Regions from separate parts of the Pseudodesulfovibrio sp. JC047 genome, predicted to be linked through region 2. Evidence: riboswitches for the same ligand, from Rfam matches in the RefSeq annotation. Region 2 holds a riboswitch; the other holds the start of a gene.
The links. A riboswitch is a leader RNA that binds a small molecule or an ion and turns the genes downstream of it on or off. The one in region 2 is predicted to bind cobalamin.
Positions count from the first base shown of each region.

Region 1: it holds a riboswitch for cobalamin, as region 2 does, so the genes downstream of both, GO013_RS00955 (sirohydrochlorin cobaltochelatase) here and GO013_RS16200 (ribonucleoside triphosphate reductase) in region 2, are expected to answer to the same signal.

Region 1 is NZ_WUEH01000001.1:176,945-187,018, reverse strand. It holds gene GO013_RS00985 (ASKHA domain-containing protein) at 1-154, opposite strand, end outside; gene GO013_RS00980 (sirohydrochlorin cobaltochelatase) at 301-1,101, opposite strand; gene cobI (precorrin-2 C(20)-methyltransferase) at 1,101-1,814, opposite strand; gene GO013_RS00970 (ABC transporter substrate-binding protein) at 1,851-2,765, opposite strand; gene GO013_RS00965 (ABC transporter ATP-binding protein) at 2,762-3,550, opposite strand; gene GO013_RS00960 (iron ABC transporter permease) at 3,556-4,587, opposite strand; gene GO013_RS00955 (sirohydrochlorin cobaltochelatase) at 4,597-5,580, opposite strand; cobalamin riboswitch at 5,704-5,883, opposite strand; gene GO013_RS00950 (chemotaxis protein CheW) at 5,902-7,548, opposite strand; gene GO013_RS00945 (Hpt domain-containing protein) at 7,559-8,284, opposite strand; gene GO013_RS00940 (response regulator) at 8,299-8,694, opposite strand; gene GO013_RS00935 (TrmH family RNA methyltransferase) at 8,881-9,471, shown strand; gene GO013_RS00930 (L-threonylcarbamoyladenylate synthase) at 9,481-10,074, shown strand, end outside.
Region 2 is NZ_WUEH01000036.1:3,139-13,212, forward strand. It holds gene cooS (anaerobic carbon-monoxide dehydrogenase catalytic subunit) at 1-1,308, shown strand, start outside; gene GO013_RS16190 (ArsA-related P-loop ATPase) at 1,434-2,234, shown strand; gene GO013_RS16195 (hypothetical protein) at 2,321-2,554, opposite strand; gene GO013_RS16200 (ribonucleoside triphosphate reductase) at 2,577-4,640, opposite strand; cobalamin riboswitch at 4,811-4,986, opposite strand; gene GO013_RS16205 (SulP family inorganic anion transporter) at 5,488-7,092, shown strand; gene GO013_RS16210 (RNA methyltransferase) at 7,196-7,957, opposite strand; gene GO013_RS16215 (lytic transglycosylase domain-containing protein) at 8,162-9,763, shown strand.

The DNA of each region.
Region 1 (10,074 bases), on a different contig from region 2:
AACGGACAGCGCACAAACCACATTTTCCCAGCCCGGAACAGAGCGGGACGCCCTGCCACAGCCCACCCATGAAGATGGTCCGAGCCAGGTTTTCACCGTGCTGGGCTGTGAGGACGACCGTGTCGCTGGAATGTGTCTGAATGTGTATGCTCACCTGTGCTCCATTGGTGCGCGAAGACTACCGTATGGACCCGGCCATGTAAATGTCGGTGCCCGGTGCCCAGTGGGTCGGCTGTATGGGCGTGTGACGATGAGGTCGTGCCGGATTGTTCAACGGTCGGTGTTGGAGGGAAAAGGGGACTAATGACGGTTCAGGCGTTTGAACGCATCGTCCAGATGTTTGAGCCAGATATCAACCAGTTGGTCATATTCTCCAGCCCCTTTGAGGAGTGGTTCGCAGGTGATATTTTCGGCTTCCAATCGGGATTTCCAACTGTTTTCGGTATCGCCGATCATATCACGGGCAACGTGCCATCCCGCACCGAACAGGAAGGGGACAAGATAGGCCTTTTTCACCCCATCATCCTTGAATCGATCGATAATGACGTCGATGCACGCTTCCTTCTGGTGCTCCATGACCCCCATATGAACGGTTTTGTCCCGTTTTTGGAAGGCGCGATGCATGGCTTCGTAATAGATGCTGCCGTCATGCCGGGTGCCGTGTCCCATGAACAGGACCGCGTCGTTTTCGCCTTTGCCTTCTTCTGCAATGGACATGATGATATCCGCCACCTGTTCCAGCCCGGACTCACCGGCCACGAGTGGAAAACCAACTTCCACCCGAACGAAACCGTCTTCCGCAAGCATCTGTTCATTGGCCAGTTCCAGCAGCTCGTGGAATTCCGTGCCGGGGATGAGATGCAGCGACTGGATGACCACATGGGTCACGCCGTCCGCGTGAAGTTTTTCGAGGGCCTTGGGAACCGAGTCCACGGCCTCGCCTACTTTTTTCATGTGTCCGCGAATGGTCTTGGACGTATAGGCCACGCGCACCGGGACATCGGGATACGCCACATGAACCCGCTCGATGATGTGATCGAGCGAGGCCATGGCATTTTTGTTGCGTGAGCCGAAAGCGGCGAGGACAATGGCTGTTTTCATTATTGTGTGTTTTTCTTGACCAATGCCAACGAAAAATAATGTGGTTTTTTCGGGGCATCCTTGATGTCCATGAGGATGGATTCATCATCCATGCCCAATTTGGAGACCAGGACAGTCTTGTCGGCCAAGCGAAGCCGGTTCAGTGTTTCACGAATTTCCTCAAAATTCTTGTACGCCTTGAGGATAACTGCATTGTCAGCCACGTCAAGCTGTGCTTCCAGTTTTTCCGGGTCAGAAACACCGGAGGTGATGAGCAGAGATTCCTTGGATTCGCAGAGTACCAGTCCGATTTTTGAAGCTGCGGCGAGAAAGGACGTGATGCCGGGAATGGCCTGAAGTCGGACCGATGGGTCCATGGCGAGCAATGTGCGTTGCAGATATCCATAGGTCGAGTAGGTCAGCGGGTCGCCCAGTGTCAGGAAGGCCGCATCTTTTCCGGCATTCAGCACTTCGGCGACGATTTTGGCATTGGCAGTCCAGGCTTTTTCAAGCTCGTCTTTGTCCTTGGTCATCGGAAAACCGAGCTGAATGACATCAACGTTTTCCTTGAGGTGCGGCTTGGCAATGGAATAGGCCGTGGAATAGTCGTTTTTGGTGGATGCTGCGGCAAAGATGACATCGACTTCGCCCAGAGCACGGACAGCCTTGAGTGTCAAAAGTTCCGGGTCACCCGGACCAACGCCTATGCCGTAGAGAATGCCTTTTGGGGTCATATTGTTTCCTTGTCCTTCGAAAAGGGATGTATCTTTTTAAGGGGTTGCTGTGTGATTGATAGGATGCAAAAGCTGATGGACCGTTTCGATACCTTGCAGCAGTCGCATGGTCGGTCTGGCAACGAGGTGTTCGTCCACCAGAAAAACTCCATTATTCAAGACGGCTTTGATGCGTGATGCGGCCGGGCCGTTTTTGATTCTGTCGATAGAAACCTGATTCATGGGGCCGTATTGAGCCAGGTAGACGTCGATTTGACGTGCTTTTGCCAAAAGACGTTCCAACCCATAGGCGGCGATATTCGTGCCTCGTTTGGGCCGAGCGTCCTTGGCCACATTAATTCCTCCCGCTTTTTCCAAGACGAACAAGGGCATGGAACCGGGAGAGAATGTGGATAATCTGGAATGAATGGACTCGAAAAAGACTGAGGGGCGTTCGTTCTCCGGAAAGTTGTCCAGTCGTTTTTCAGCCAGGACTAATCCCTCCTTGAAATCTTCGACCATATATTCTGCCTGCATGTCTCGTCCGGTGAGGTGGCCGAGCGTTCGCCAATAGGTGAGCATTTCGTCAATGGTGTTGGGTTGGAAAGAGAGGACCGTGATGCCATGTCGGCGGAGTGCTCGCCAAAGCGCAGGGTATCCCCGTTCCAGCATGGGGCGGATGAGTACGAGGTCAGGTTCGGCTTTCAGAAATTTTTCCACACCGTCACGCGCGTTGAAAGTCGTTTTTTCCAAGGCCTGTGCCGGGTAATCTTCTGTTCGGCTGACACCGATGATTTCATTGTTCAGACCGAGATAGAACAGGTTCTCGGTGTGGGCCGCATACAGGGAGATGATACGGCTGAACGGTGTTGTGAACGTACTGGTATGTCCAGAGCTGTCCGTGGCGGTTCCGGCCATGGCAGGACTACTCAAAAGAACGAGACAAATGCAAGAAATGAAGTAACGAATCACGAGTGATCCTTTAATTTGTAAAAAATGTGAACGCCTGTGTCTGTGGTGAAAATCTCGGCCTGAATACGGAAGACGGCGTTGAGAATTTCCGAGGTCAGGGCCTTTGTGACGGTACCATGCGCATGGACGCGGCCTTTGTTCAAGATGACAATCTGGTCGCAGAAGGCCGCTGCGAGGTTCAGATCGTGCAGGACGGCGATGATGGTCCGGTTTTCTTCGGACGCCAGCCGTTGCAATTCGGTCATGGTGGTCAGCGCATGGCGAATATCCATGGAAGACGTGGGTTCGTCAAGCAGCAGGGCAGATGTGGTCTGGGCCAGTCCTCTGGCCACGACAGTTCGTTGTCTTTCGCCACCCGACAGGTCGGCCACGATACGGCCTTTCAGTGGGCTGAGATCCATGGTGTGGATGGCGGTTTCGACAATAGATACATCTTTTTGAGACGGGTGTGCGAATCGTTGAATGTGGGGATGTCTGCCCATGAGCACTGTTTCAAAAAGAGTGAAGGGAAAATTGAAATCCACATCTTGAGGCACCAATGCGAACTGTCTGGCCCGGTCTGCGGGAGCAATGGAGGCGACGGGAGACGTGTTGATTGTGACAGACCCACTGGAGGGAGCTTGATGGCCGGTGAGTACGTCGAGCAGCGTGGATTTGCCGCTGCCGTTCGGACCGACGATTCCATATAATTGGCCTGGCTCGAATGTCAGGTTGATGTCGTGAAGGACGTGGGTATCGCTATATCCAAAGGAGACGGCATTCAGGGTGAAGGTTGTCGTTTTCATGGATATCACCTGTGTCCTTTTTGGGAACGGGTGAAAATCCAGCAGAAAATCGGGCCGCCAATGAGTGCCGTGAGTACGCCAATGGGAACTTCGTGTGGCAATCCTGTGCGAGTCAGCGTGTCGGCCGCGAGCAGGAGGATGGCTCCGCTCAAGCCGGATGCCGGGAGGAGCCAGCGATTGTCCGGGCCGATCGTCATGCGCATGAGATGGGGGATGATGAGCCCCACGAAACCGATAACCCCGGACACCGAGACGCAGACCGCGCTGATGAGCGAAGCGGTGATCAGGAGGATCAGGCGGACCGTGCCGGTGTCCACGCCCAGACTGCGGGCCGAACGGGTACCGAGACTCATGATATTGAGATCCCGGGCAAAAAAGAGACAAATGGCAAAACCGATGAGGCTGGTCCCCGCAGTGAGCAGAACATCGGTCCATGTGCGGGCGACGAAGCTGCCCATGAGCCAGAAGACGATGACGGACACCCGTTCATCCGCGAGATATTTGATACAACTGAGTCCTGCTGAGAGAATGGCCGAGACAATGACACCCGCCAGAATCAGGTTGGTGGGGGACAGTTCTCCGTCCCGTCCGGACATGGTGATGACCGCGAATAGGGTGATGGTAGCTCCGGCAAAGGCCATGAGCAGCAGCGTTGCCTGTCCGAAAAATGTCAGGCCGAGCAGTAGGCTGACGGCCGCACCAAATGCCGCACCAGAAGAGACGCCAAGGGTGAATGGGTCGGCCAATGGATTGAGCAGCAGCCCTTGAAAGACGGTTCCGGCCACAGCCAGACCGAATCCGACAAAAGTGGCTGTGAGAATGCGAGGCAGGCGGACCTCGAAGATGACGCTCGCCTTGAGTGGATCAATGGATTCCGTCGCCCCCCGCAGGGCGTCTGTCAGCGCGGTCAGGACATCACCCGGAGATATCTGGATGAAGCCGAGACCGGTGGCACCGATCACCAACGCGACCAGTATGGTCGCGAGTACGGTGAGGGTGACCCCTTTGCTGAGGACTCTGCGGGAAACGACGGTCATACGGATCTATTATGGAAGCATATGCTTCTGGGTTTTGGCATCTTTCAGGTGACGCACGTAAATGTCGGCCCATGCGTCCATGGAACCGAGACCATGCAGGTCAATGGTCACGTCAATACCGGCCTTGGTCAGCATAACTTTCCAAGCGTCGTCTTCGTCTCCGGCCATGTCATTGGTGGCGTGGTCGCCTGCGACGATCATGAACGGTTTGAGCAACACTTTTTTTACGCCAGAGGCCTTGAGTTGAACCAGCATGTCGTCAAATGCGGGATAGCCTTCCACACATCCCACGAAAATGGGGTGGTTGTATGCTTTCTGCATTTCGCTCTGGAATTGGGCATAGATGCCGGTGGAATAGAAATCGTTGCCGTGGCCCATGTAGACCAGTGCGGCATCCAGTTTCTTGGCCGCGTCCACATCGGCCTTGAGGGCCTTGGTGGCATAGGCGATGTCTTCAGTGTACGGATACACGACGCCGGGCATCCCCAGAGCAGGACGGCCCAGGCGCAGGCTCTTGAAGGGCACGGATTTGGCCTTGATGGCACGAATGGAGCGCAGACCGAGCATGGTCTGGGTGAGGTCGGAGAATTCTTCGCCCGCAAAGACGTGCAGGGACTGGACTGCAATGGAGGTATATCCTTCGTCCTGAAGATCGGCGATGGTCGCCAACGGTCCTTTGACGGTCAGAATGTCGCTAGGCACGCCGGCATTGTTTTTTTGCCATGCCGCGTCATTCTGACGTTCGTGCCAGATATCCCGGATGATGCTGGAGGTGAAAGCCAGTTTGACCGGAACGCCGGGAAAGGCTTTTTCCACTTTTGAGCGGATATTCAGGATTGAGTTGAGTGCTTCGGGATAGGATGTCCCAAAGGCGGCCAGAACGATGGCGTCCGTGGCCTGGTCCTTTGCATGATGTCCGGCCTGTGCCGGGATGACGAGCACCATGGCCAGAAGACAGGACAGCAGTGCGGTGTTGAGTGTGCGAAAATTCATGACAACTCCAAGATGGAAGGCTGATGAAAGGGAATGAAAAATCCCTTCCTCGACGTATTCGAGGAAGGGAAACCGTTTTATCCCTTCAGTACCTGTAGTGGTAAGCCCTCGTACCACCGAGGTAAAACCTATGACTTTCCAGGCAGGTCTTCCGGCTGGTCTCTGCTGCATTCGCCTTCCCAAGAAAAACTCAGTGGCATGGTTGAATGCAGGGTAACGAGACGTCACGGCGGCGGGTCCGCTCCCGATTTTCACGGGATTCCCTATGAAGTCCATTCGGACACCTGGAAGGGGTGTACTATGCTTGTCGCGTTGCTTGTGTCAAGAGATTGAGGCCCTTGATGTCATGCGTTCCTGAAAATGCTGGATCATTTTTTCCGTATCAATGACCAGAGCGTCTGATTCCCCCATCATGCCGTATCCAAGGATGGGAATGTGGAATATTTCTTCCACCGGCACGGTGAACCCGGTGATGACAACCTGTTGTTGTTTCAGAACTTCATCAACCAGAATGGCGGCTTTGTATTCGCCGACCCGGACCACGATAGCCTGTGCCCTTTCGATGTTTTCCTGCTCGGGCGTCAGGTCCAGAAGATCGGCCAGGCGGAGCAGGGAATGGACCTCGCCACGGACATCCACGGTCTCACGACCATCGGGCAATTGTACGACATCATTGAGGCGGGGCATGTAGATTTCCATGACATCCCTACTGGGCACGATAAAGGTATCGCCGCCCACCTTGCAGACAAGTGCTTCGACAATGCCTTCGTTGGCAGAACGGTCAAGCGGGATGGAGATGGTAAAGGCCGAGCCGTGGCCAAAGTCGCTCTCAATGGTCACATCTCCATCTAATGTGACTTGGATGGCATTGACCACCGCGTCCATTCCCACACCGCGTCCAGAGACATCCGTGATTGTTTCGGCCGTGGAAAATCCGCTTTTCAGGATGAAATGTAAAATGTCTTGCTGGTCATAATCCTTTTCGGGATCAGCCAGGCCTTTTTCAATGGCTTTAGCTAGAATCTTGTCGGGATCAAGTCCTCGACCGTCATCCTTGACCTGAATGAATGCGGTGTCCCCTTTGCGCCACGCAGCCAGTGTGACGACTCCTGTTTCCTTTTTCCCGGCCAATTTTCGGCCTTCAGGATCTTCCAATCCATGGTCTACCGCATTTCTGAGCAGGTGAACCAGTGGCTCATTGAGACTTTCGACAATGGTCTTATCCAGGGCCAGTTCATCACCTTTGACTTCAAAATCGAGTTTTTTCCCGATTTTTTGGCTCAAACTTTTGACGAGCCGGTGCATGGGCATGAAAATCTGCTTGAGCGGCACGAGACGAATGGCGTTCACTTCTTGCTGGAGCTTGTTGATGACGGTATCGAGTTCCCGCAGCGAAGATGTCACCTGAGCCATGTTGGCCGCACCCCCCTGGGCAATGACGGCGTAGGTGACCATGAGTTTGCCCACCAATTCGATCACTCGGTCCAACCTGTCTGTGCTCACACGAATGGATGATATCGCCTGTGTGGCATTCTTGGTTTTTCCAGGGGCCGTTTGGGATGGCTCTTTGGTCTTCTCAGTTTCTTCGATGTGGGGAGGTTCCTGAGCGTCCGGGGTAGGGGGAGCAAACGCCCTAGCTGCTTCGGTTTCGGATTCTTCCACGAATGTTGTCGGGGCGGTTTTGATTTTACCCAATGCCTCGGCACTGTTTTCGAGCAATCCACCTAGGGCAAAAAAGAATTTTTTTTGTGCTTCGCAAATACCAAGCATGGCGGAGATGATATCTGCATTGACCGGAGCAATTCCGTCTGAGAGCATGTCCAGGAGCGCGATGACCCCGGCTGATGAAAGGCGCATATGCGACAGGCCGAGTGCATCGACGACTGGTCCGGCTCCTTGGCCGGTTGCGTCCACTTCGAGGATCTGTTTTTCAATGTCCTCGATGCACTGTAGTATGCTATCCTGCATGAATTTTCCCTTATTGTGTCGTGAAATAGGTGTCTTCGTCCGGATAGACTGCGATTGTCTGGTCGAAACCCCATGCGTAGAGTGTTGTCTTGGCGTCTGGCGAAAGTGTGCAGGCGGCAATCTTGAATGTTGTTCCCATACTGGCGATGGTTCCCCAGGCGCTGGAACCAACAGTCAGCACCTTTGAGAGATCAAGGAGAATCGAGTCTCCGGGTTCAACAGCCAGAATTGCGGAAATAATTGGTTTGAACTGGGTTTCCTGATGCACCCGAGGGGCCTTGACATGAATGACGGTGACCTCATTCCGAGTGGTCACTTCAACACCTATCCCTGAGATTTCGGTTTTCGGTGCGTCGTTTTGAGAAGCTGTGCTGATAAGTCCGAGGACTTCAGCCTCTTCTTCTTCGTCAAGCGAATTGTCCCGGAGTTGTTCCAGTACCTGGAAAATCATGTTCACGCCGCGTGAAAGCAGTGTGATGTTGCTTGAAGAGGATTCCACGTCACCGGATTGCACCTTTTTCAGAAAATCTTCGATTTTATGGGTGAAATGTGACGCTTCTTCGAAACCGGCCATGAAACCTGTGACCCCTTTGATCGTATGCAATGGCCGTGCAAGTATGTCGATACCTTCACTCAGGTTGGCGCTTTCAAGCAATTCAAGTCCTTCCATGACTTGCGGGTAGTATTTATCGTTGACCTCAGAGAAGAACTCTTCGATCATCGGATCTTCACTCATGATATATCCTTCGACTACTTTGTCAAAAGTCCTAATTTTTCAAGTTCGTTATAGAGCTTTTCTTTAGCGATCGGCTTGACGATATACGCTGAAGCTTCTCCGTCATAAAACGTTTTGATGACCGTCTGCGGGTCGTCAAGGGCCGTGGTCATGATGACCTTGACCTTGGGGGTAAAGCCGTTTTCGATTTCAATCGAACGAATCCTCTGGAGCGCTTCGATTCCATCGACTTCTGGCATCATGATGTCCATGAGGATGAGGTCATACGGCTGTTTCTCTTCGTGGCCGAGTTTGAACGCCTCGACAGCTTCTCTCCCATTGACAACGATGTCCACTTCAAAAAGGGTCATCAAAAATGAATGGAGTACCTTCCGGCTGAGAAATTCATCTTCAACAATAAGTGCTCGCATCGCTTTCTCCAGTTTTACGCTGATGAAAAAGGGCTTCTAAGTCTCTTCTCGACCTCAAAACATTAAAAAGTCAATACGATGATAAAAAAATATAATGCAGTGCGCAGAGCATATTTTCCCTGCCTATATACAGTGTCACGAGTTGCTGACACTTGCAAATCTTCGTGAGAATCGGTACCAACCCGCATGACTCGTGAAATCACAGAGAAAAGAAAACAGCGGATCGATCAGGTTCTGGCCAAACGGCAGAATGATTTGACCATGGTTATGGACAATATATGGGACCCTCACAATGTCTCGGCAGTCTTGAGAAGTTGTGATGCCTTTGGCGTGTATGGGGTTCATTTATATTACACAACCTCCGAGTGGCCAGACTTGGCAAAGAAGAGTTCGGCTTCGGCAAAAAAGTGGATTCAACGCACGCGTCATGTTGATGCGGCGAGCATGGTGGATGATCTGCGAGGCCAGGGAATGCAGATTCTTCGGACCGGTTTTTCAGAGACTGCACGGCCGGTCACTGTTTTTGACTTCACCAAACCCACTGCGATTATTTTGAGCAACGAACATCGGGGAACCTCGCCGGAACTGGCCGAAATAATTCCGGACGAGATATACATTCCCATGCACGGTATGGTACAGAGCTTCAATGTGTCCGTGGCTGCGGCCATTATCCTTTATGAAGCGTCAACACAGCGGGAACGGGCTGGCATGTATGATGTCCCCACATTTTCCGAAGACGAAATCGAAGAGCTTAAAACTGAATGGTATGCGCGATAGGAGAATAGAATGCACGGTTTACTCAAAGCCCTGAACTCCGGCGGCGTTGGTATTTACCCCACTGAAACACTCTATGCCATTGGGTGCGATGCGACCTGTCAGGAAGCGTGTGAACGAGTGGCCTCCATCAAGGATCGGTCCAAGGGAAAACCCTTGCCGCTTATTATTGGCGGGACAGATATGCTGGACATGGTCACCAATGAGAAGACGGATTCAATCAGCCATCTGGCGGAGGTCTTCTGGCCTGGCCCATTGTCCATTTTGGTCAAGGCATTGCCTGAATTGCCGGATATGTTGTCTGATGAAGACGGATACACTTCGGTCCGTCTCAGCGGTCATCCCTTTGCTGCGGAATTGTCCCGCCGCATGAAACGTCCTCTCGTCGCAACCAGCGCCAATTTTTCTTCAAAACCCCCCGTGGGCTTGCCGGAAGATCTGGATCATGACTTGCTGGAACAGGTGGACGAAGCCTATCTTGATCCACCGTGGCCCAGAGGACAAAAGCCCTCAACGGTTGTCCGTCTCCTCAGTGCGTCACAGGTGGAAATTCTCAGAGAAGGGGCTGTGACCGTCAAGATGTTGTGTGACAAAGGGTATTCCGTT
Region 2 (10,074 bases):
GCGGAAATGATGCACCGCACGCACATGGGCGTTGATAATGATGCGGCCAATACGATGATTCATGCGGCCCGGACCGCACTGGCCGACGGCTGGGGTGGGTCCATGATTGGCACTGAATTGTCGGATGTTCTTTTCGGGACCCCGACTCCGAGCCGGTCTACCGCCAATCTCGCAGTCATAAAAGAAGACATGGTCAACCTGCTGGTACACGGGCACAGCCCCGTGGTGTCTGAAATGATTCTGGCCGCTGCTCGTGAACCGGAAATCGTGGCGCGCGCCAAGGAACTCGGTGCCAACGGTATCAATATTGCCGGATTGTGCTGTACCGGCAATGAGTTGCTCATGCGGAAGGGCATTCCCATGGCGGGCAACCATCTCATGACCGAATTGGCGATCATCACCGGCGCGGTCGAGGCTGTTGTGGTTGATTATCAATGTATTATGCCGAGCCTTATCCAGGTTTCCGGCTGTTATCATACCAAGTTTATCGACACCACGGAAAAGGCCCGTTTCACTGGCGCGATTCATTTTGATTTTGAACCGCATACCGCCTTGGAACAGGCACGGAAAATTGTGTCCATCGCCGTCGAAGCCTTTGCCGAACGTGATCCGAGCCGGGTGGAAATTCCGGGTGAACCCATTGAGGTCATGACCGGATTTTCCAACGAAGCCGTTATCGAAGCGTTGGGCGGGTCGCTTGATCCATTGGTCAAGGCCATTGCCGATGGTGACATTCGCGGTGCGGTCGGTATTGTCGGCTGCAACAATCCCAAGATCAAACACGATTCCCTCAATGTGGGGCTGGCCAAAGAGCTTATCAAGCGAGATATTCTCGTGTTGGTCACGGGGTGTGTGACCACCGCCGCAGGCAAGGCCGGATTGTTGGTGCCAGAAGCCATTGAAATGGCCGGTCCAGGGTTGAAGAAAATCTGTGGAGCACTCGGTGTCCCGCCGGTTTTGCACTATGGGTCCTGTGTGGACAACGCCCGTATCATCCAGTTGTGCGGAGCCTTGGCCAAGGCGTTGAACGTGGATATTTCCGATTTGCCCGTGGGCGCGTCGTCGCCGGAGTGGTATTCGGAAAAGGCTGCGTCCATTGGTCTCTACGCCGTGGCGTCGGGTATCTATACCCATCTTGGCCATCCGCCGAATATTCTCGGGTCCGAAACCGTGACGAATCTGGCTGTTTCCGGGCTGGAAGATCTGGTAGGCGCGTCCTTTTTCATTGAATCAGACGCGGTCAAGACCGCCGAGATGTTCGATGAACGGATCAAGGCCAAACGCAAGGCGCTTGGGTTAAGCGAGTAGGAAAAACTATGACGGGCAGGGAAGGGGAGGACATTTTCTTTCTCTGTCCTTTAATTCGTCTTTCCTCTGATACCGTGACGGGGTTCAAGTTTTTTTTAAGATGGTGTGTCTTCGGAGGTCGTTTCATGAAGATAGCTTTTGCCGGAAAAGGTGGGGTTGGCAAAACCTCCCTGGCAGCGTGGACAGCGGATTGGTTGGCCCGAAACGGAAAGAACGTGTGGTTGGTGGACGCGGATACCGCGCTGTCGTTGGGACAGGCTTCCGGACTGTCTCCTGACCAGTTGCCTCAACCGCTTATTCAGCGAAAAGATTTGGTGCGTGAACGTATCCACGCCGGGGGATTTTTGAATCTGAATCCGGAGGTGGGCGATTTGCCGGACGAGCTGGCCGTTGACGTGCCGCTCGGAGGCGATCCCGCGCCGGGGGTAACGCCTGGTCACAAACGGTTGCTGGTCATGGGAGCGGTGACCAATGCGGGCGGCGGGTGCGCGTGTGATGCCAATGCTCTCTTGAAGGCGGTGCTGGCACATATTGTCATGGACCGGGATGAATGGGTGCTGGTCGATTTGGAGGCCGGGGTGGAACATCTGGGTCGAGGGACCGCCACCCATGTGGACGGGCTGGTGATCGTGTCGGAACCATCCATGCGCAGCTTGCAGACCGGCGCGGTCGTGGGGCGCATGGCCGCCGATCTTGGCCTGACCAATCAGGCATTGGTGGTCAATCGCTATGTCGGAGGTGAAATTCCCGTTCTGGATGGTCTTCCCGAATGGTCGCTTTCCATTCCCGCTCTTTCCGGTTTGCAGGATCGACAGATGATGAACGCTTCGGTCCTGAATCTTCCAGAAAGGGACATGGTGGACGCAACGGTTGCCCGATTATTGGATTCATTGGCTGAATCACCTGTTTTCATGGACGCTGGATAGGACGCTGTCCATTGTCTTCCCCTCAAAGGAAAGGGCCTGCGATCATGTGATCGCAGGCCCGTGTTGTTCAATGAAACGGCAGGGAATCATTCGCGAGAACCATTTGTCCCTGCGGCGATGTCGTTGATTTCATGCAGCGCCTTGCCGCGTGCTTGTGCCAGCTTCTTCCATTTGCGTTTTTCCTTTTTCAAGGCTTCGATGGTGTGCAACAGGTTTTGGACCGTGTGGGCCGGATACCCGTGTGTCCCACGGTTTCCCCTGCGCAGTTCCTCGTCGTTGCTTTGACGGATCGCAATCAGTTGATTGGCATCAAGAATCATCGACGTGCCCTATGAACGCTGTTTAGGCGGTTTCGCAAAAGGTTTGCTGGGAATACTCAAGACGGTCCTTGTACTCTTCCTGCTTCCCTTTGTTCCACCGATTGACGGGGCGGTAATAGCCGACCACCCGGGTGTAGACTTCGGTTTCCTTGTTGCAGGTCGGGCACTGGAAGTGCTCGCCGTAGATGTATCCGTGATCTTCGCAGACCGAAAAGGTCGGCGTGACGGAAATGTACGGAATTTTGGTCTTGGTCATGGCCTTGATGAGGAAGTTTTTGACGCTTTCTTCATCCGGAGCAGCTTCACCCAGGAAGGTGTGGAACACGGTCCCGCCGTTATACAACGTCTGCAACTTGTCTTGGTGTTCCAAGGCAAAGAAGACGTCCGAACTGGAGCCGACAGGCAGCAGCGTGGAGTTGGTATAATATGGCGTCTTGTCGCCCGAAGTGTAGATGTCGGAATACAATTCCTTGTCGATCTTGGCCAGACGATAGCAGGTGCCTTCGCCCGGTGTGGCTTCAAGGTTGTACAGGTTGCCGGTTCCTTCCTGGAATTCGACGACCAGTTTGCGCAACAGGTTGAGCGTGCGCTGCATCAGGTTTGAGCCGGATTCGGTATTCACCCCTTTGCCGAGCAGGTTCATGCATGCTTCATGACCACCGATGAGACCGATGGTGGAGAAGTGCCCCTTAAAGCCGTTTTTCAAGTACCGGCGGGAGAATGGGAACATCCCGGCGTTCAGGTTCTTTTCAACGACTTTGCGTTTGAATTCCAGCGATTCACTGGCCAGATGCGCATATTCGGTCACAAGATCGAGGAAGTCTTCTTCGTTGTGCGCCAAATACGCGAGTTTGGACAGGTTCAGTGTGACCACGCCGATGGAGCCGGTCAGGTCGCCTGCACCGAACAGACCGCCGGTCTTTTTGCGAATTTCCCGCAGGTCCATCTGGAGACGGCAGCACATGGAACGGACATCTTCCGGGTTGAGATCGGAATTGATGAAGTTCTGGAAGTATGGTGCGCCGTACTTGGCAGTCATCTTGAGCAGCAGCTTGCCTTCATCGGATTCCCAGGGGAAATCCTTGGTCACGTTGTACGTGGGGATGGGGAAGGAGAAGATGCGGCCATCGGCATCGCCCTCGATCATGACTTCCAGGAACGCCCGGTTGATCATGGCCATTTCCTCGGCGTATTCGCCATAGGTGGAATCCTGCAACTTGCCGCCGATGATGATGGCTTCCTTGGCAATGTGAGACGGTGGCACGAAATCGAAGGTGAAGTTGGTGAACGGGCTTTGACCGCCCCAGCGGGACGTGGCGTTCAGGTTGTGCAGCAGCTTTTGAATCTGCTGTTTGACGGTTTCGTAGCTCAGACCGTCGTACCGAATGAAAGGTGCGAGATAGGTGTCCACATTGTTGAACGCCTGTGCTCCGGCCCATTCGTTTTGCAGCGTGCCGAGGAAGTTGACGATCTGGCCGCAGGCCGAGTCAAAATGCTTGGCCGGGGTGGATGAGCAGCGATCCCGCAGGTTGAATCCTTCCAGCAACAGGTCCCGCAGGCTCCAACCAGAGCAATATCCGGCCAGTCCAAAGGATAAGTCATGGATGTGGAAATAGCCGTGGGTGTGGGCCATGCGGACTTCTTCGGGATACTTTTCCAACATGTATCGGGCCTGCACCGCGCCAGCCATGTGCAGAATGAGCCCCTGATAGGAGTGGACCATATTGGAGTTTTCGCTCACGCGCCAATCCACGTTGTCCAGATAGCTTTCAGTCACGCCGGAAATGTCGAGATAGGCGTCGTTTTGTGTGCGCAGTTCTCTGCGTTTTTCTCTGTATATGATGTAGCGTTCAGCGACCTTGTACAACCGGGCTTCCATGAGCACCTGTTGGACCATGTCCTGCACTTGTTCCTGTTCGGGAACGTCAACACCGTCGAGTCTTTTTTCAACTTTTTTGGCCAGTCTATTTGCGAGCAGTGGGTCTTTGATACCACTCCCCTTGAGGGCCTTGAAAATGGCTTCGCCGATGCGTTTGGTTGACCAGGTCTCGATACAACCGTCACGTTTTTGAATCTGAATTGGCATAAATTTCCTGTGGCAAACAGTCTCATGCGGAAGGGAGCAACACCGGGATGATTCGGCGTCGCGTTGTTTGCCCTGTTGCCGGTATGATTGACGCGGCAGGACCGCAGAGAATCAGGCAACTGTTATCTGGTATGAACTTTCGTGTCCGTGTACGGATTCCGCGGACCGTCACCGACAGAAACGCTTCAGGTAGGTCTTCTGGCTTTCCTCAAACATTCCGCCTTCCCACATGACAGCAGTGGCTTTCTGGAATGATATTCAAAGAGGATTACAGCGGCGGGACCGCTCCGGTTTTACACCGGATTCCCTGTTATGGCCTGTGGCCACCTGAAGGACATCGTGATCTGGAGAACCTATCTGAAGGTTGCGGCGAGCGCAAGAAGGAAGGCGCAAATTTGCGAGGTCGAAACACGATTTGTGTCGTCAATTTTGCCTGTATGCGAGTGATGACAGGGAGGCACGGAAAACTGTTTTTTTTGTGGGTGGAAGTGTGTCTGGTCTCTTCCAGAGGCGAAAAGACTTTCGTTTTGTTGATTCATATTCGGGGAAAATGATTTTCATCCGCTTTTTGTCGGGAAATTATCTTTTCGCCAAGCGGAACGGTTGACTCCCTTCGAGATATTGGTCATAGAGCACGCCGCTTGAAAGTTTGCAGAGTTATGGACGCCTTCTTGACGTTCCGGTTTTCAGTCCTTCGTCGTGTTTTTCATAATGTAATGCCTCCATTTCAGCAGACGGCCTGACCAGGCTCGTCACCCTTGTCTGCACCGGGATATGCCCGGTGTGTGCCCATTGCTGTTGCCGCTGTATGCGGACGATACTCTCTCAACCGATGAAAGGATTTTTTGTGGAAACACCTTCTCTCTCTGTGGCCGGCACCGATGGCAGTGTTCAGGCCGATATTTTTTCCGGGCTGACCGTTGCTCTGGCCCTTGTCCCCGAAGCCGTGGCCTTTTCGTTTGTCGCGGGCATTTCTCCCATAATCGGCCTGTATGGCGCGTTCATGATGTGTCTTATTACCGCTGTGTTGGGTGGCCGTCCCGGGATGATCTCCGGTGCCACGGGAGCCATGGCGGTCGTCATGGTCAACTTGGTGCTTGAAGGAAATGCGCTTGGGGGTCCTGGTTCCCATGCCGGTCTGAACTATCTGTTTTGTACGCTGCTGCTTGTCGGTGTTTTCCAAGTCCTTGCCGGTGTCTTTCACCTCGGCAAATTCATCCGCATGGTGCCCCGGTCTGTGATGATGGGGTTTGTCAACGGGCTGGCCATTGTCATTTTTCTGTCCCAATTGAAAATGTTTCAGTCCGGTGGCGCATGGTTGCAGGGACCGTCTTTGTGGACCATGGCCGGTTTAGTCGTCCTGACCATGGCGATTCTGACCGTTGTGCCCAAAGTGTCCGCAAAGGCTCCGGGTGCGCTTATCGCCATCATTGCCGTGTCCCTATTGGTTGTTTTTACTCAGATAGACACTCAGACGGTGCTGTCTTTCATTCAATCCAACGGTGGAACCGGCATCAAGGCCGGACTCCCTTCGTTTGCCATTCCGAGCGTGCCGTTCACCATGGAAACCGTGGTGTTTATCACGCCATACGCACTCATTCTGGCCGCTATCGGATTGATCGAATCCCTGATGACCTTGTCGCTTATCGATGAATTGACGGAAACACGCGGCTCCGGCAATCGGGAGTGCATGGCTCAGGGAATCGCCAACTTCGTCAACGGACTTTTTGGCGGCATGGGCGGATGTGCCATGATCGGGCAGAGTATGATTAATGTGACATCCGGCGGCAGAGGCCGTTTGTCCGGCATTGTTGCGGCCGGGGCCTTGCTGTTTTTCATTCTGTTCACATCGCAGTATATTGAACAGATCCCCATCGCTGCACTGGTCGGTGTCATGTTCATCGTGGTCATCAAGACCTTTGCCTGGAGCACATTCAATATCATGAATAAAATTCCCAAATGGGATGTGTTGGTTATCGTGTTGGTGACCGTGTTGACGGTGCGATATGATCTGGCCGTTGCCGTGCTGTGTGGCGTGGTCGTTTCAGCGTTGACCTTTGCCTGGAAAAATGCCGCTCGAATTCGCGTTGAATCCAAAGTGGATACACATGGAATTAAGCATTACACCATTCATGGACCACTGTTTTTTGCTTCCACTTCGCTTTTCCTCCGGCAGTTTTCGGTGCAGGACGATCCCGAAGAGGTCATCATTGATTTTCAGGAATCCAGAATCATGGATCAATCTGCCATTGAGGCGATCAATACGGTTGCCGAGAAATATCATCGCGTGGGGAAATCCATTCACCTTTGGCATTTGAGTACGGATTGTGTCCGGCTCGTCAAACGGGCTCAGAAAATCTGTGTCGTGAATGTGCTGGCCGATCCCGATTATTTTGTGGGCATCGATAACTATCGATTGTACAAGGAACATTTGGAATTCGAATCGTTGTGATGCTGCTGTTTTTTTGTTGTAAAAAAAGCCCGGAAAATTCAATTTTCCGGGCTTTTTCAGAGGCGGTTATTGACAACCGAGACGTGCGCTTCCGTGAACGGCCTTATCCCAGACGTCGGGCGAATTCCGATACGATGATCGCCCCGGCCTGTGCCACATTCAGCGAGTCGAATTGTCGCAAAAACGGGACATGCAGGCTGTGATGACAGTATTTGGACACCCCTGGGCGTATGCCCTTTTCTTCGTTGCCAAGGACCAGAACGGCGGGGGAAGCCAAGTCCGCTGTATATACGTTGGCCGAATCCGAGGTCATGCGCGCCGCGTACAACGTATAGTCATAATTGACGCAATCCTTCATGGCATTGGCCATGTTGCCGACCTTGGCCACGGCCAATTTGTTGAGTGCGCCCGCTGAAGACCGCAGTGCTCCGGCTCCCAGATAGGCTCCATGATGCTGGCAGACAATGAGTCCGGCTCCGCCAAGGGCATGAACTGTTCTGGCCAGCACGCCCACGTTGCCGGTGTCCTGCACCTGATCGAGAGCGACGATGAGCGGCAGCGGCGCATCGACCGCCTCTTCGAGAAGTTGTTCGAGTGGGGTATAGTCCAAAGCGGCACATCGGGCAGCGATTCCTTGGTGATTTCCTCGGTACATATAATCCAGATCCGTGCTCGAGACAGATTTATGTGGCACTTTTTGGGTGCGACATAACTCGAGAATTTCTTCCATGGCGTTATCGCGACGCCCTTTTCTGAAGGCGACAAAGTCAACTTTACGCGGTGTGTCCATGAGAAGTTCTTTGACCGGCTTGTTGCCAACCACGTAAATTTTCCCGTCTTTTTTATCCCGGCCAGTGTTTTGCATTTGTGTATTCCTTTGAATTGTGTGGCAAAAAGTTGCACATGGTTGCGCGTGCCCCGGGCACCGTGTAGGCATTTTACGCTTCTATTGCAATCCTGTGCAAGGTGCGATAGCAGGATAATCACGGACCCCTTGAAGTCGAGATTTTTTCTAGACTTCCATAAATCAGGCTTATCTGGTAACGGAGTGCGGAAGTTGGAGGATAATTTGAAAGTTTTCAAATATGGATATTGGCTTGTGATGACGGTGTGTATTGCAGGCTTTGCGGCGGGCTGTACAGCCAACAAATCGCCTCAGGCCACCTTGCCTGTGCAGGAAGTGTTTTTCGAGAGCCAAGTTCCGGAGGATGCCGAGGAACTGGAACCGGAAATCATTGCCACCCCCGAAGGCGTGGAAGACCACCTGAGTCAGACTGAACAAGCGGTGCTCAATCAACGCTTTGGATTGCTGTTCGACCTTGAACAGCATGAATCCAAAGACGTGGAATTATTCTTTACATTCTACACGCATAAAGCCCGGAAGACCATGGTGCGGTGGCTGAAACGTTCTCAGCCGTATTTGCCGTATGTGCGACGTGTCTTCACCCAGTACGGCCTCCCTCAGGACCTGGTCCTGTTGCCGTTTGTGGAGTCCGGATACAATGTGAGTGCCTATTCCTGGGCCGGAGCTGGCGGGATGTGGCAGTTCATGCGCGGGACTGGTCGAATTTATGGGCTTCAATCGGATTGGTGGATCGATGAACGACGTGATCCATACAAGGCCACTGACGCGGCTGCTCGTCATTTGAAGCATCTTTATGAGAAATTTGGCGACTGGTATCTTGTTCTGGCCGCATATAATGCTGGTGAAGGTAAGATTTCCCGTGCGCTGAAACAGGCCAAATGCGACACCTTTTTCGAATTGACGGAAAGGAATCGTAAATTGTCCCGTCGTACCCGTCTGAAAAAGGAAACCAAGCAATACGTTCCCAAATTTATCGCCATATCGAAAATCTTTCAGAACCTCGATTCTCTGGGGTTCGAGCCTGTTTCCTGGGAAATGGAAGAAGAAGTCGTGCCAGTGAAGATTCCTGGTGGAACCGACCTTTTGGCGTTGGCTCGGGAAGGGGGCATGAGTTGGAAGGAATTTCATGCGCATAACCCGGCGTTTCGGCGTCAGGTCAGCCCACCACACATAAAGGCTACAGCGTATCTGCCCATGAAGAAAGCCGATACGATGATGGCCTATCTGGCGGACCCCGGTTCTCGTCCCTATGCGGGATACAGCCGCTATCGTGTGCGCTCCGGTGATTCCTGGTGGCGTATTTCCCGTCGCTATGGCGTCCCTATCGCCGTGTTGAAAAATGTGAACAATACCCGGTCCAATCGGTTGAAGCCCGGGCAATATGTCATGGTCCCAGCCAAAGGCTCCAAAAAATCCGTGACCGCATCTTCATCCAAGACCCGGGCTATCGCGGTCAAGCGTGGCAATTATGTTGTCCGTTCCGGGGACACCCTGTGGTCCATTTCGCAAGTTTTTGGCACGACCGTGAATACATTGAAACGGTCCAACGGTCTTCGGTCCAGTCGACTTAAGATCGGTCAGAAATTGTATATCCCCAACAGTTCCAACGCAGCGACCAAGCAGGCCGTGAAAAATGCCGGTAAGGTCAAGACCCAATTGGTCAAGTACAAGGTGCGGCGTGGGGACAATCTGACGTCCATTTCCCAAAAATTCGGGGTTAAGGTTTCTGATCTTCGTCGCTGGAATTCCTTGAATTCTCGAGGAACCATCTATGCGGGACAACGCCTCAAGGTGTACGTCCAATAGACGGCCATTTATAGCACGTGCAATCGCCCGGTTCGTTTTTCGAGCCGGGCGTTTTTTTTGACAGACCGAGATGACCAAAGGCGTATGGGCAAATCCGTCTCTGGAAAATCAGACGGAACCCTTGGCAGAAAAGGGTTTACAGGCTCGTGGAATTCCGCTACGTACAGTACTCTTCTTATTATGAAAGGTGGGCAGTTTATCGTATAATGCGTTTGAATTGCAGCTTTTTCTTCGAAGGAGCGTAAGGGTGCGGGAAGCGGTTCGAACGAACTGACCGAATACCTGGGGCTCGACTGCCTCGGAAACGATGA